Regions from separate parts of the Labrys sedimenti genome, predicted to be linked through region 1. Evidence: riboswitches for the same ligand, from Rfam matches in the RefSeq annotation. Region 1 holds a riboswitch; each other region holds the start of a gene.
What was found. Region 1 has a riboswitch for cobalamin ahead of U1R88_RS00745 (TonB-dependent receptor plug domain-containing protein). Riboswitches for the same ligand answer to the same signal wherever they lie in the genome.
Positions count from the first base shown of each region.

Region 1 (3,269 bases):
GACATCTGCTGGTTCACCCGGACCGAGACGAAGGATTCATTGCCATAGGTCGTGGCCCGGCCGACATTCACATTGGTGGTGAAGGTGTCGTTGTAGTCGATCAGATTGCGGATGCGGTTGTAATAGAAGGTAGAACCGATGCGCAGGCGGTCTGCGAACAGGGGCTGCTCGAAGCCGACGTCGTAACCGCTGCTTTCTTCGGGCTTCAGATTGCGGTTGGCATAGAAGAAGGGCGGATAATCGCGATAGAGTTGGCTGAGGGTCGGCGCCTTGAAGCCGGTGCCATAGCTCGCACGCAGCAAGGTCCCGGTCGCCGCGATCGTATAGGCGGGCGCGACGCGCCAGGTCAGATGGCCACCGAAATCGTCGTTGCGGTCGTAGCGCAGGTTCGAGGTCAGGTAGAAATTCTCGAACCAGTTGGACTGGAGCTGAGCGAAAGCCGCCGAATTGCCGCTGGAGGCGGTCAGGTCTTCGGCCTGCAGGCGATAATTCTCGCGCTCCAGCCCGAGAGTGAGCTTGTGGTCATCGGTAATTGCGACCTCCTGGCGCAGGTCGAACTTCAGGCGCTCGCCGATGCTGGTCGATGGCGGCGTCATGTTTTCCGGAGAAGGTACGCTGCGCCGACGATCCCTGAGATAGTCGATGCCCAGGACGGTCCGATAGCGATCATCGAGCGAGTGCCAAACGACCTCGCCACGCGTGAGGAAAAGCCCTTCAGTCTGCGAACTGTGCAGGGCATTCGGCCCGGTGAAGGAATCGCCGGTGAACAGGAGCTTCGAATCGGAGTAGCGCGCGATCAGGCTGGCGCTGAGATTGTCGGTAAAATCAGCGCCGAGCCGGGCCGAATAGACCTTGTTGTCATAGAGGTTGCCGATGGCCCTCTGGCCGGGCGGCAGCAGGTCGGTCGGCGTCACCGGCGTGTCGGTGGCACGGAGATGGTCGATGCCGAAAGCATAGTTGAACATCGAGTGCGAGCCGCTCAGGCTGATGCGCTGGTTGAAGGTTCCGAAGGAACCGCCTTCCAGCATGGCCGTCAGTTTCGGCGTGCCGGATCCCTTCCTGGAGGTGATGGCGATCACCCCGCCAATGGCATCGGCGCCACAGAGGCCGCTTTGCGGGCCGCGCAGCACCTCGATCCGCTCCACATCGCCTGCCAGCAACTTGCCGAAATCGAAGGCGCCGTTGGGATTGCCGGGATCGCCGACATCGATGCCGTCGATCAGCACCTTGACGTGATTGGCGTTGGAGCCGCGCATGAACACCGCGGTCTGGCTGCCCGGACCGCCGGCCTGCACGAGATTGAGGCCGGGCACGGTGGCCAGCACATCGCTTACCGTGCGGCGCTGCCCCTTCTCGATCTCCTCGGCCGTGATGACCGTGACCGCGCTGCCGAGCTGGCTGGCCGGCGTCGGCGCCCCGGTGACAACGACGGGGTCGAGTTCGATCGGCTCGTCGCCCGCCGCCGGCTGTGCCCGGGCTGGAAGGGTCGGCAAGGCGGCAAGGGAAGCCAAAAGCACAAGCCCGAGACCGGGCAATACGGCTGCAGGGAAACGATTGATCACGTCAGACCTCGTCGCGACGTCCAGTGGCCGTCACCGCGAGGAGGCCCGCACCGTCATGCCCGGAGGCGCAAACGGTTCGGCTTCCATCGGAACACCCCGCCCGATGTCGTCGCGCGTGACCACGGCTGACGGCAGGTCTCCTGGCTGGCGGATCGCCGTCTCCTGCCGCCTTCCCGGATCGCGATCCAGTGGCCGTTCTGGCAGGAACTCACCGCTCACAGTTGCGGGGGCAGCCGCGCTTCGGGCATCGGCCCTCGTCGCGTTCCCATTTGATCCTCGAAAGGAACCGTCACATCGACGCCGTAGTCGGATCGGCCCGCGCCGTCAACTCGCCAGAGATGTAATGCCTATATAAACATGTCTTTATATCAGCCTTGACTTTCAGCGTGCCTTGGCGTCTGCTCGCGTGGTCGAGGTTCTTCCATCCTCGTGATGGAAGCTAAGAGGGAAGCCGGTGCGATGCCGGCGCTGCCCCCGCAACTGTAGACGGCGAGAGCTTGCTCATCATGCCACTGCCTGCTTTTCGCGGGTGGGAAGGCGGGCAGGCCCGGTGACCCGTGAGCCAGGAGACCTGCCCCGACGAACGTAAACGTCCTCGGGCGGGGTGTCCCGGTGGTTGCGTGACCAGAGCCAGAGTTCCTGGCAGGTCAGGCGCTCCCGTACGGCCTTTGCCCCCAGTTCTTCATGGGGTCTGCCGATGTTCAAGCTTCAAACTGCCGTCATGCGTGAAGGCGCGGCCAATCCGGCTGCCCGACGACGAATGCGTTGCGGCGTGCCCTGACGGCGCGCCGCTGCTCCGCTCCCCTCTTCCATTCACCGCAAACCGGGACCCATCGGTCACCGGCAGGAGACACGCATGTCCATTCCAATCTCGACACTCGGCACGCCGCGCATCGGTCCGCGCCGCGAACTCAAGACGGCCCTGGAGGCTTTCTGGGCCGGAAAGCAGGACGAAACCGCCCTGCTCTCGACGGCCGCCCAGCTGCGCGCCAGCAACTGGGCCCGGCAGAGCCTGCTCGGTGTCACCCATATCCCGTCCAACGATTTCTCGCTCTACGACCAGGTCCTCGACATGAGTGCGACGGTCGGCGCCATTCCCCGCCACTATGGCTGGGAAGGCGGCCCGGTCTCGCTTGCCACCTACTTCGCCATGGCGCGCGGCAGCCACGGCCATGATGGTCGCGACCACGATGATCGAGGTAATATGGGCTGCAGCCATGGCGGCCACGGCGGCGGGCTTCCCGCGCTCGAAATGACCAAATGGTTCGACACCAACTACCATTACATGGTTCCCGAATTTCGCCGCGGCCAGGCCTTCGAGCTCGCCTCGACCAAGCCCATCGACGAATTCACGGAGGCCGCGACGCTCGGCTTCCACACCCATCCCGTCCTCATCGGGCCGGTGACCTATCTGCTGCTCGGCAAGGGCAAGGATGCCGGCTTCGATCCGCTCGCCCTCCTGCCCGGGCTTCTGCCCGTCTATGCCGAGATCCTGCGCAGGCTGGCCGCGGCCGGTGCCGACTGGGTGCAGTTCGACGAGCCCTGCCTGGTGCTCGATCTCGACGAGCGGACACGCACGGCGCTGCGCCAGACCTACGATGTCCTGGCCGGTACAGTCTCCGATCTCAAGATCATGGTGGCGAGCTATTTCGGCGGCCTGGGCGACAATCTCAATCTGGCGCTCGCCCTTCCGGCAGCCGGCCTGCA
Region 1 is NZ_JAXOUF010000001.1:158,804-162,072, reverse strand. Features, by position in the region: gene U1R88_RS00745 (TonB-dependent receptor plug domain-containing protein) at 1-1,562, opposite strand, end outside; cobalamin riboswitch at 1,676-1,868, opposite strand; cobalamin riboswitch at 1,959-2,155, shown strand; gene metE (5-methyltetrahydropteroyltriglutamate--homocysteine S-methyltransferase) at 2,419-3,269, shown strand, end outside.

Region 2 (3,269 bases), on a different contig from region 1:
GCCGCTGCCGCGCAACCGGCGAGATGTTTTGAAAGCCGCATTTCAGTTCCCTTCATGGATGGCCCGTGTCGGGCTCATTCTCAGTTCTGACATCCGCATCATTCAAGAGACTTGAATTCATGTCAAGTTACTTGAATGGCGGTTTCAGGGATTCTTGAAACGCCGACGGCGGAGAGCTTTGAAGAGGCTAGAGAAGAAACGCTTCTGTCATCCCCGGCGGGGCCAGAGGCCCCGGGAAGGGGAACCAGAGCCAGGGGCTCCGTTTTGCCCCTGGATTCCCTTCCCGCCGCCTGCGGCGGCGCCGGGAATGACAGAAGCGTCTTATTTGCTCCTCGAGGTTTCCTCAGAAAGTGGCAGGCGTGTTGACCCAGAAGATGCTGGCGCGCTCCGTTCCGGTGTTGCGATACCAGTGCGGCAGTTCCGACTTGAACACGAAGGTGTCGCCGACGGAGAGCTTGAAGGTGCGCTCGCCGACCATCAGCTCCACGGTTCCGGCCAGCACATAGCCGACCTCCTCGCCCTGATGCTGGATCGGCCCGGCGCTCTCGCCGCCGGCTTCGATGTGGTGAATGTTGCACTGAAGGAGATGGCCGGAGGAATAGGGGATCACCCGTTCCAGCGAAATGCCTTCGCCGCGCCGGAGTGGGTCCAGCGAGATCAGCGGGCGCGTGCCGGCGCGAAAGACGATGCCCTCCTCGCTGTCCGTCTCCTCGAACATCCAGCCGATATTGGTGCCCAGCACTTCGACCAGGCGGTGCAGCATGGGCAGGGAAGGGGAGGCCTTGCCATTCTCGATCTTGGACAGGAGGCTTTCCGAGCAGTCCGCGGCCGTCGCCAGGGCCTTCAGCGTCAGCCCCCTTGTCTGCCGCGCCAGGCGAAGGCGCGTGCCGAGGCGCACCGGATTGGCCTGTTCCAGGGGATCGGGCTGATCGCCGGCGCGTCGTTTGAGGTCGATCTTGTTCATTGCGCGATTGCCAGGATGCTTGATTGCCCGAGAGCCTAGCCGACGATTCTAGGCCACAAGCCCGCACCCTGTCCACTTCGCCGCCGGCCGACTGGCATCGACGTCCCGGATGGCTGGGCAGCCGCCACCTCCCATGCTACATCCGCAAGACCTTCGGTGCCCGCTTGCGGGAGAATCGGGAACGCGGTTCGAAGCCGCGACGTGCCCAACGCTGTAAGGGGGACTATCCGGGCAGGTTTCAGGCCACTCGCTCTGCGGGGAAGGCGTCCGGATGGGTGGATCCCAAGTCAGAAGACCGGCCGGAGGCGATAGATCGGCGTGCGCGGACGGCGCGGCGATTGCCATCGTAAGGGGAACAGCGATGGAGCCTTCCAAGCAGGCGCTTGCGCCTTCGGGTCCGTTTTCGCCGGCCGAACGCGAAGCCGTCTATCGCGCCATCTTCACCAGGCGGGATGTCCGCAGCCAGTTCAGTTCGCAACCCGTGCCGGACGACGTCCTCGCCCGCATCTTGCTCGCCGGGCATCACGCCCCCTCGGTCGGCTTCATGCAGCCCTGGAGCTTCCTGGTGCTGCGCTGCCCCGAGACCCGCCACAAGGTGCAGGCCCTTTTCGAAGAGGCCAATGCCGAGGCGGTGGCGATGTTCTCGCCTGAGAGGCAGGCGCAATATCGTTCGCTGAAGCTGGAAGGCATCGTCGATGCCCCGGTCAATCTGTGCATTACCTGCGATCCCGACCGGGCCGGACCCGTGGTGCTCGGCCGCACCCATGACATGGCCATGGACCGCTACTCCACCGTCTGCGCGGTGCAGAACATCTGGCTTGCGGCACGGGCCGAGGGCGTCGGGGTCGGCTGGGTCAGTATCGTCGATCCCATGCGCCTGCGCGAGGCGCTGGGCATTCCCGAACGCGTGGTGCCGGTCGCCTATCTATGTCTTGGCTATGTGCACGAAGCCTATGCCCGGCCGGAGCTGGAGGTGAAGGGCTGGCGCCAGCGTTTGCCACCGGAGGCCGTACTGAGCTTCGATAGCTGGGACGGGCGGCAGCCCGACCATCCCTTGCTCGCCGCCATGCGGGCCGCTATGGGAGATGCAGCTTCATAGAGCAAAGCGCAAAATGCTTTGGAGTGGCCGGCGCAGATAAGCGCCGTCCCGATCGGATGACACGGGCGATGGATTTCCTGCGTAAGAATGCGATCTGGATCATCGCGCTGCTGATCGCCAGCCTGGTTCTGCTGGAGGGGCCGAGGGCGATCCTGATCGGGGCTTTCGCGGCCGTTGTAGTCGGCCTGTTCTGGCTTTTGCGTGGCAAGGCCCGCAAGCCGGCGGCTGCCCGCCGGCTCGAGGCCGGGCCGAAGGTGGTTCCCCTCCCGCTCGACCGCGGCGCCGATACCGTCCGCCCGCAGGCGCTCGAGCGCGTTTCTCTCAAGACCATCGACGATCCCAGGCTTGCCGCCGTCGTCCTGATGATCCAGCTCGTGCGCACCAATGGTCTGCTGACCCAGGCCGAACGGAACACGATCCTCGCGCTGATGGCGGACCCTCTCGGTATCGACGACCGCGAGCGTGTCTATGAGCAAGCCCTGCTGCTGACGGACCGGGGCCGGGTGTTCACGCCGGTCGCCGAGGAATTGGTGCCGCTTTTCCGCGCCCGCCTGTCCCTGTCCGAGCGCCAGCAACTCGTCGACATGCTGGGCAAGGTCGCCAATGCCTATGGCGAGGCCAGCGATTTGCAGCGCGAGGCGATCGTCCGGCTGAAGCGGCACCTTCTGGCGCCGGATGCCGCGGCCGGGCGCTCGCTCAATTGAAGTAGAAGGCGTAGCTCGCGACGTCGCCGCCGAAGATGCGGGTGGCCTGTCCCCAGGCCTCGGCGTCCATCACCTTGCCATCGTCGAGGTAGGGCAGGGCGCCCGGGCCGGTGATCCACAGCACCAGGTCGAAATTGCCGGGCTGCTCGAAGACCCTGGCGAGATTGACGCCCTTGGTGAAACGCCAATGCGGCATCAGCAACTTGCCGTCCAGCACCTGCTCGACCTGGCCGAGCAGCGCAAGCCATGAGTCGATACGCTCCTGCGTTACTTCGAGGGAGGGCAGGACGCCACTCTTCTGCCGCGGGCCGGGCAGCCATTCGTGATCGTCGTCGGTCTCCTTGCCGATCAGCGCCCAGGTCTCACGGTTGAGCCGGATTACCGTCTTGAAATGGCCGCGGACTTCCAGCCACATCGCCTTGTCGGCCACCGGCCAGTCGATGGTATGCACCAGGCTGATCAGGTCGGCGATGGCGTCGGTGTCGCGCTTGCTGGTGCCGAA
Region 2 is NZ_JAXOUF010000002.1:344,210-347,478, forward strand. Features, by position in the region: gene U1R88_RS08060 (ABC transporter substrate-binding protein) at 1-41, opposite strand, end outside; gene U1R88_RS08065 (cupin domain-containing protein) at 344-964, opposite strand; cobalamin riboswitch at 1,102-1,282, shown strand; gene bluB (5,6-dimethylbenzimidazole synthase) at 1,326-2,063, shown strand; gene U1R88_RS08075 (TerB family tellurite resistance protein) at 2,132-2,767, shown strand; gene U1R88_RS08080 (hypothetical protein) at 2,760-3,269, opposite strand, start outside.
Region 2: it holds a riboswitch for cobalamin, as region 1 does, so the genes downstream of both, bluB (5,6-dimethylbenzimidazole synthase) here and U1R88_RS00745 (TonB-dependent receptor plug domain-containing protein) in region 1, are expected to answer to the same signal.

Region 3 (3,269 bases), on a different contig from region 1:
CCCGCTCGAGGTCGAGCGCCCGGAACTCGTCCCATTCAGTGACGATCACTGCGACATCGGCGCCATCGAGGCAGTCATAGGCACTGGAGCGATAGTCGACATCGCTCAGAACCTTGCGGGCCTCCTCCATCGCCTGGGGATCATAGGCCCGCACCCGTGCGCCCTTGTCCTGCAAGGCGAGCACGATCGGAATCGAGGGGCTGTCGCGCATGTCATCGGTGTTCGGCTTGAACGCAAGGCCGAGCAGGGCCACCGTCTTGCCGGCGATGTTGCCGTCCAACGCCGCGATGACGCGGCGTGCCATCGCCGCCTTGCGGGCATCGTTGACCCCGACCACCGCCTCCACGATGCGCAGTGGCACGCCATGCTCCTGGCCGGTGCGCAGCAACGCGAGCGTATCCTTGGGAAAGCACGAACCGCCGAAGCCCGGCCCGGCATGCAGGAATTTGGAACCGATGCGGTTGTCGAGACCGATGCCGCGGGCCACCTCCTGCACGTTGGCACCAGCCTTCTCGCACAGGTCAGCGATCTCGTTGATGAAGGTGACCTTGGTCGCCAGGAAGGCGTTGGCGGCATATTTGATCAGTTCGGAGGTGCGCCGGGCCGTGAACAGCAGCGGCCCCTGGTTGAGATGGAGCGGGCGGTAGACCTCGCCCATCACTTCGCGGGCGCGCTGCTCCTCAGTGCCGACCACGATGCGGTCCGGGCGCTTGAAATCCTCGATCGCCGCGCCTTCGCGCAGGAATTCGGGGTTCGACACCACGCTGACATCGGCATCCGGCCTGACCTCGCGGATCAGCCGCTCGACCTCGTCGCCAGTGCCGACCGGCACGGTCGACTTGGTCACCACCACCGTGAAGCCCTCGACCGCCGCGGCGATCTCGCGCACCGCGCCATAGACATAAGACAGGTCCGCATGCCCGTCGCCGCGGCGCGAGGGAGTACCGACAGCCAGGAACACCACGGCCGCATCGCGCACGGCGGGGGCGAGCTCGGTGGTGAAGGACAGGCGCTTCTCGCGCACATTGCGCGCCACCAGATCGTCGAGGCCCGGCTCGTAGATCGGCATGCGCCCGGCCAGCAAGCCCTCGATCTTGGCCGGATCCTTGTCGACGCAGGTGACGACATGGCCGAAATCGGCGAGGCAAGCCCCCGTCACCAGGCCAACATAACCCGTACCGATCATTGCAACGCGCATGACATCAATCCTGTTTGGGCGACTAACCCGTCAGAGCCGTGTCTACAAAAGGCCCGGCGACATGCCAATGACGAAAAAGGAAAAGCAGCTCTGCCGGAGGGCCTTGCCGAGACGCCTCTACGCCCCTAGCCGCAGCGACCAGCCGCGGGCGGAAGGCCTGAGATCAGCGCTCGCCAGCGGGCCGGCCTCGATGCGCCAGAAGGAACGAGGCTCGCTGCCGAGGACATGAACGATCGCCGCGCGCAGCACCGAGGCATGGGTAACGGCCAGCGTGTAGCCCTCGAACCGCCCGCCATCGAGCCAGGCACCGACCCGTGCAATCACGGCCGCAATGCTCTCACCGCCATGCGGGCAGGCCTGCGGATCGGTCAGCCACGCCCCAAGCGCTTCGGGCTCGGCGGCGGCCACCGCCTCCAGGCCAAGCCCCGCCCAGCGGCCATGGTCGCATTCGCGCAGGACCTCGTCGATTTCAGGATCGAGGCCGAGGGCATGCGCCGTCTGGCGGGCCCTGAGCGCCGGACTGCTCAGGACGCGGGTCGCCTTGGCGAAACGTCCCTGCTGGTCCCGAGCCGCCTTCTCCCCCCTCGCGTCGAGCGCCTCGTCGAGTGGAAACCCCGCCGCACGCAGTGCGGGCGTCGCTCCATGGCACAGCAGGATCAGGCGTGGCGTCATGAAGGCAATTCCCCAAGATAAAGTCGCTTCCAGAATATTGACATATCCGTGACTTGCGCTCTTATGGAAGAGCTTTGCCAAGGGTGGGAAGCCGGTGGAATTCCGGCACGGTCGCGCCACTGTGAACGGCGGCGCTGCGGCGTCAATCCGGAAGTCAGACCTCTTCCAAGGCAGCATGACTCGTAACGGGACGCGTAATCCCAAGGAGCTTTTCATGACCACCGCAACTCTGGCACCCGTCGCCCAGCAGCCGATCGCCATCCCGGTCCGCGAGATCCTGCCCTGGGCGCTCTTCACTGTGCTCCTGGCTGTGCTCGCCATCTATTTCGTTGGCGCCGAACAGGGCGCAACCTCGCTGATTCCCGGCGTCTACATCCACGAATTCGTGCATGACGCCCGCCATCTGCTCGGCTTCCCCTGCCACTAGGGCGCATAGGCACACGACATGGTTAGATCGCTTTTGATCCGGGGGATGCTGATCGGCATCCTGGCCGGACTGTTTGCGTCCGGCTTCGCCTGGGTGTTCGGTGAGCCCCAGGTCGACGCCGCCATCGCTTTCGAGGAAAGCCACGCCTCAGAGCCGGCTCCGACGGCTGCCCCGACGCCCGGCGCCGCGCAGGCGGCCGCGGCCCACGATCATGAGGAAGAGCCGGTCAGCCGGCCGGTCCAGGCCAGCTACGGCCTCGTCACCGGCATGGTCGTCTATGGCGCAGCGCTCGGCGGCATCTTCGCCCTGATCTTTGCCTTCGCGCAGGGCCGGATCGGCAGCCTCAGCCCGCGCGCAACCGCCGGATTAATCGCCCTCGTCGGCTTCGCCGCCATCATGGTGGTGCCACAGATCAAATATCCTGCCAACCCGCCGGCCGTCGGCAATCCCGACACCATCGGCCTGCGCACCGCCTTCTATTTCGGCTTGATCCTGCTGTCCCTCGTGACGATGGCTGCGGCTCTCGGCACCGCGAACCGGCTCGCTGCCAGCCTCGGCCGCTGGAACGCCAACCTCGTGGGGGCGGCAGCCTATCTGGTGGTGATGGTCGTGGCCATGCAGATCCTGCCGACGGTCAACGACATCCCGGCCGATTTTTCGGCCACGGTGTTGTGGAAGTTCCGCATCGCCTCGCTCGGCATTCATGCCGTGCTGTGGGCGACGCTCGGGATCGCCTTCGGCATTGCAGCACAGAAATTGCTGCAAGCCCCCGCCCGCCGCTGAAAAGAAGCCGGGCACCGCGTCAAACGTCGCATTTTTACAACACTGGCTCGATTTCAGGCCGGTTTTCAAAATTTATTTCATTTCGCACTTGCGAAATGAACCGATGAGGATCAGTTTAGGGACGTGGCGGATGCGCCTTTGCGCTCCTCCACTGCCCTCCTTGGGCGTTTCCTCCCTAAGACTTGGGCC
Region 3 is NZ_JAXOUF010000010.1:69,882-73,150, forward strand. Features, by position in the region: gene U1R88_RS23975 (UDP-glucose dehydrogenase family protein) at 1-1,198, opposite strand, end outside; gene U1R88_RS23980 (histidine phosphatase family protein) at 1,316-1,870, opposite strand; cobalamin riboswitch at 1,921-2,051, shown strand; gene U1R88_RS23985 (CbtB domain-containing protein) at 2,085-2,297, shown strand; gene U1R88_RS23990 (CbtA family protein) at 2,316-3,080, shown strand.
Region 3: it holds a riboswitch for cobalamin, as region 1 does, so the genes downstream of both, U1R88_RS23985 (CbtB domain-containing protein) here and U1R88_RS00745 (TonB-dependent receptor plug domain-containing protein) in region 1, are expected to answer to the same signal.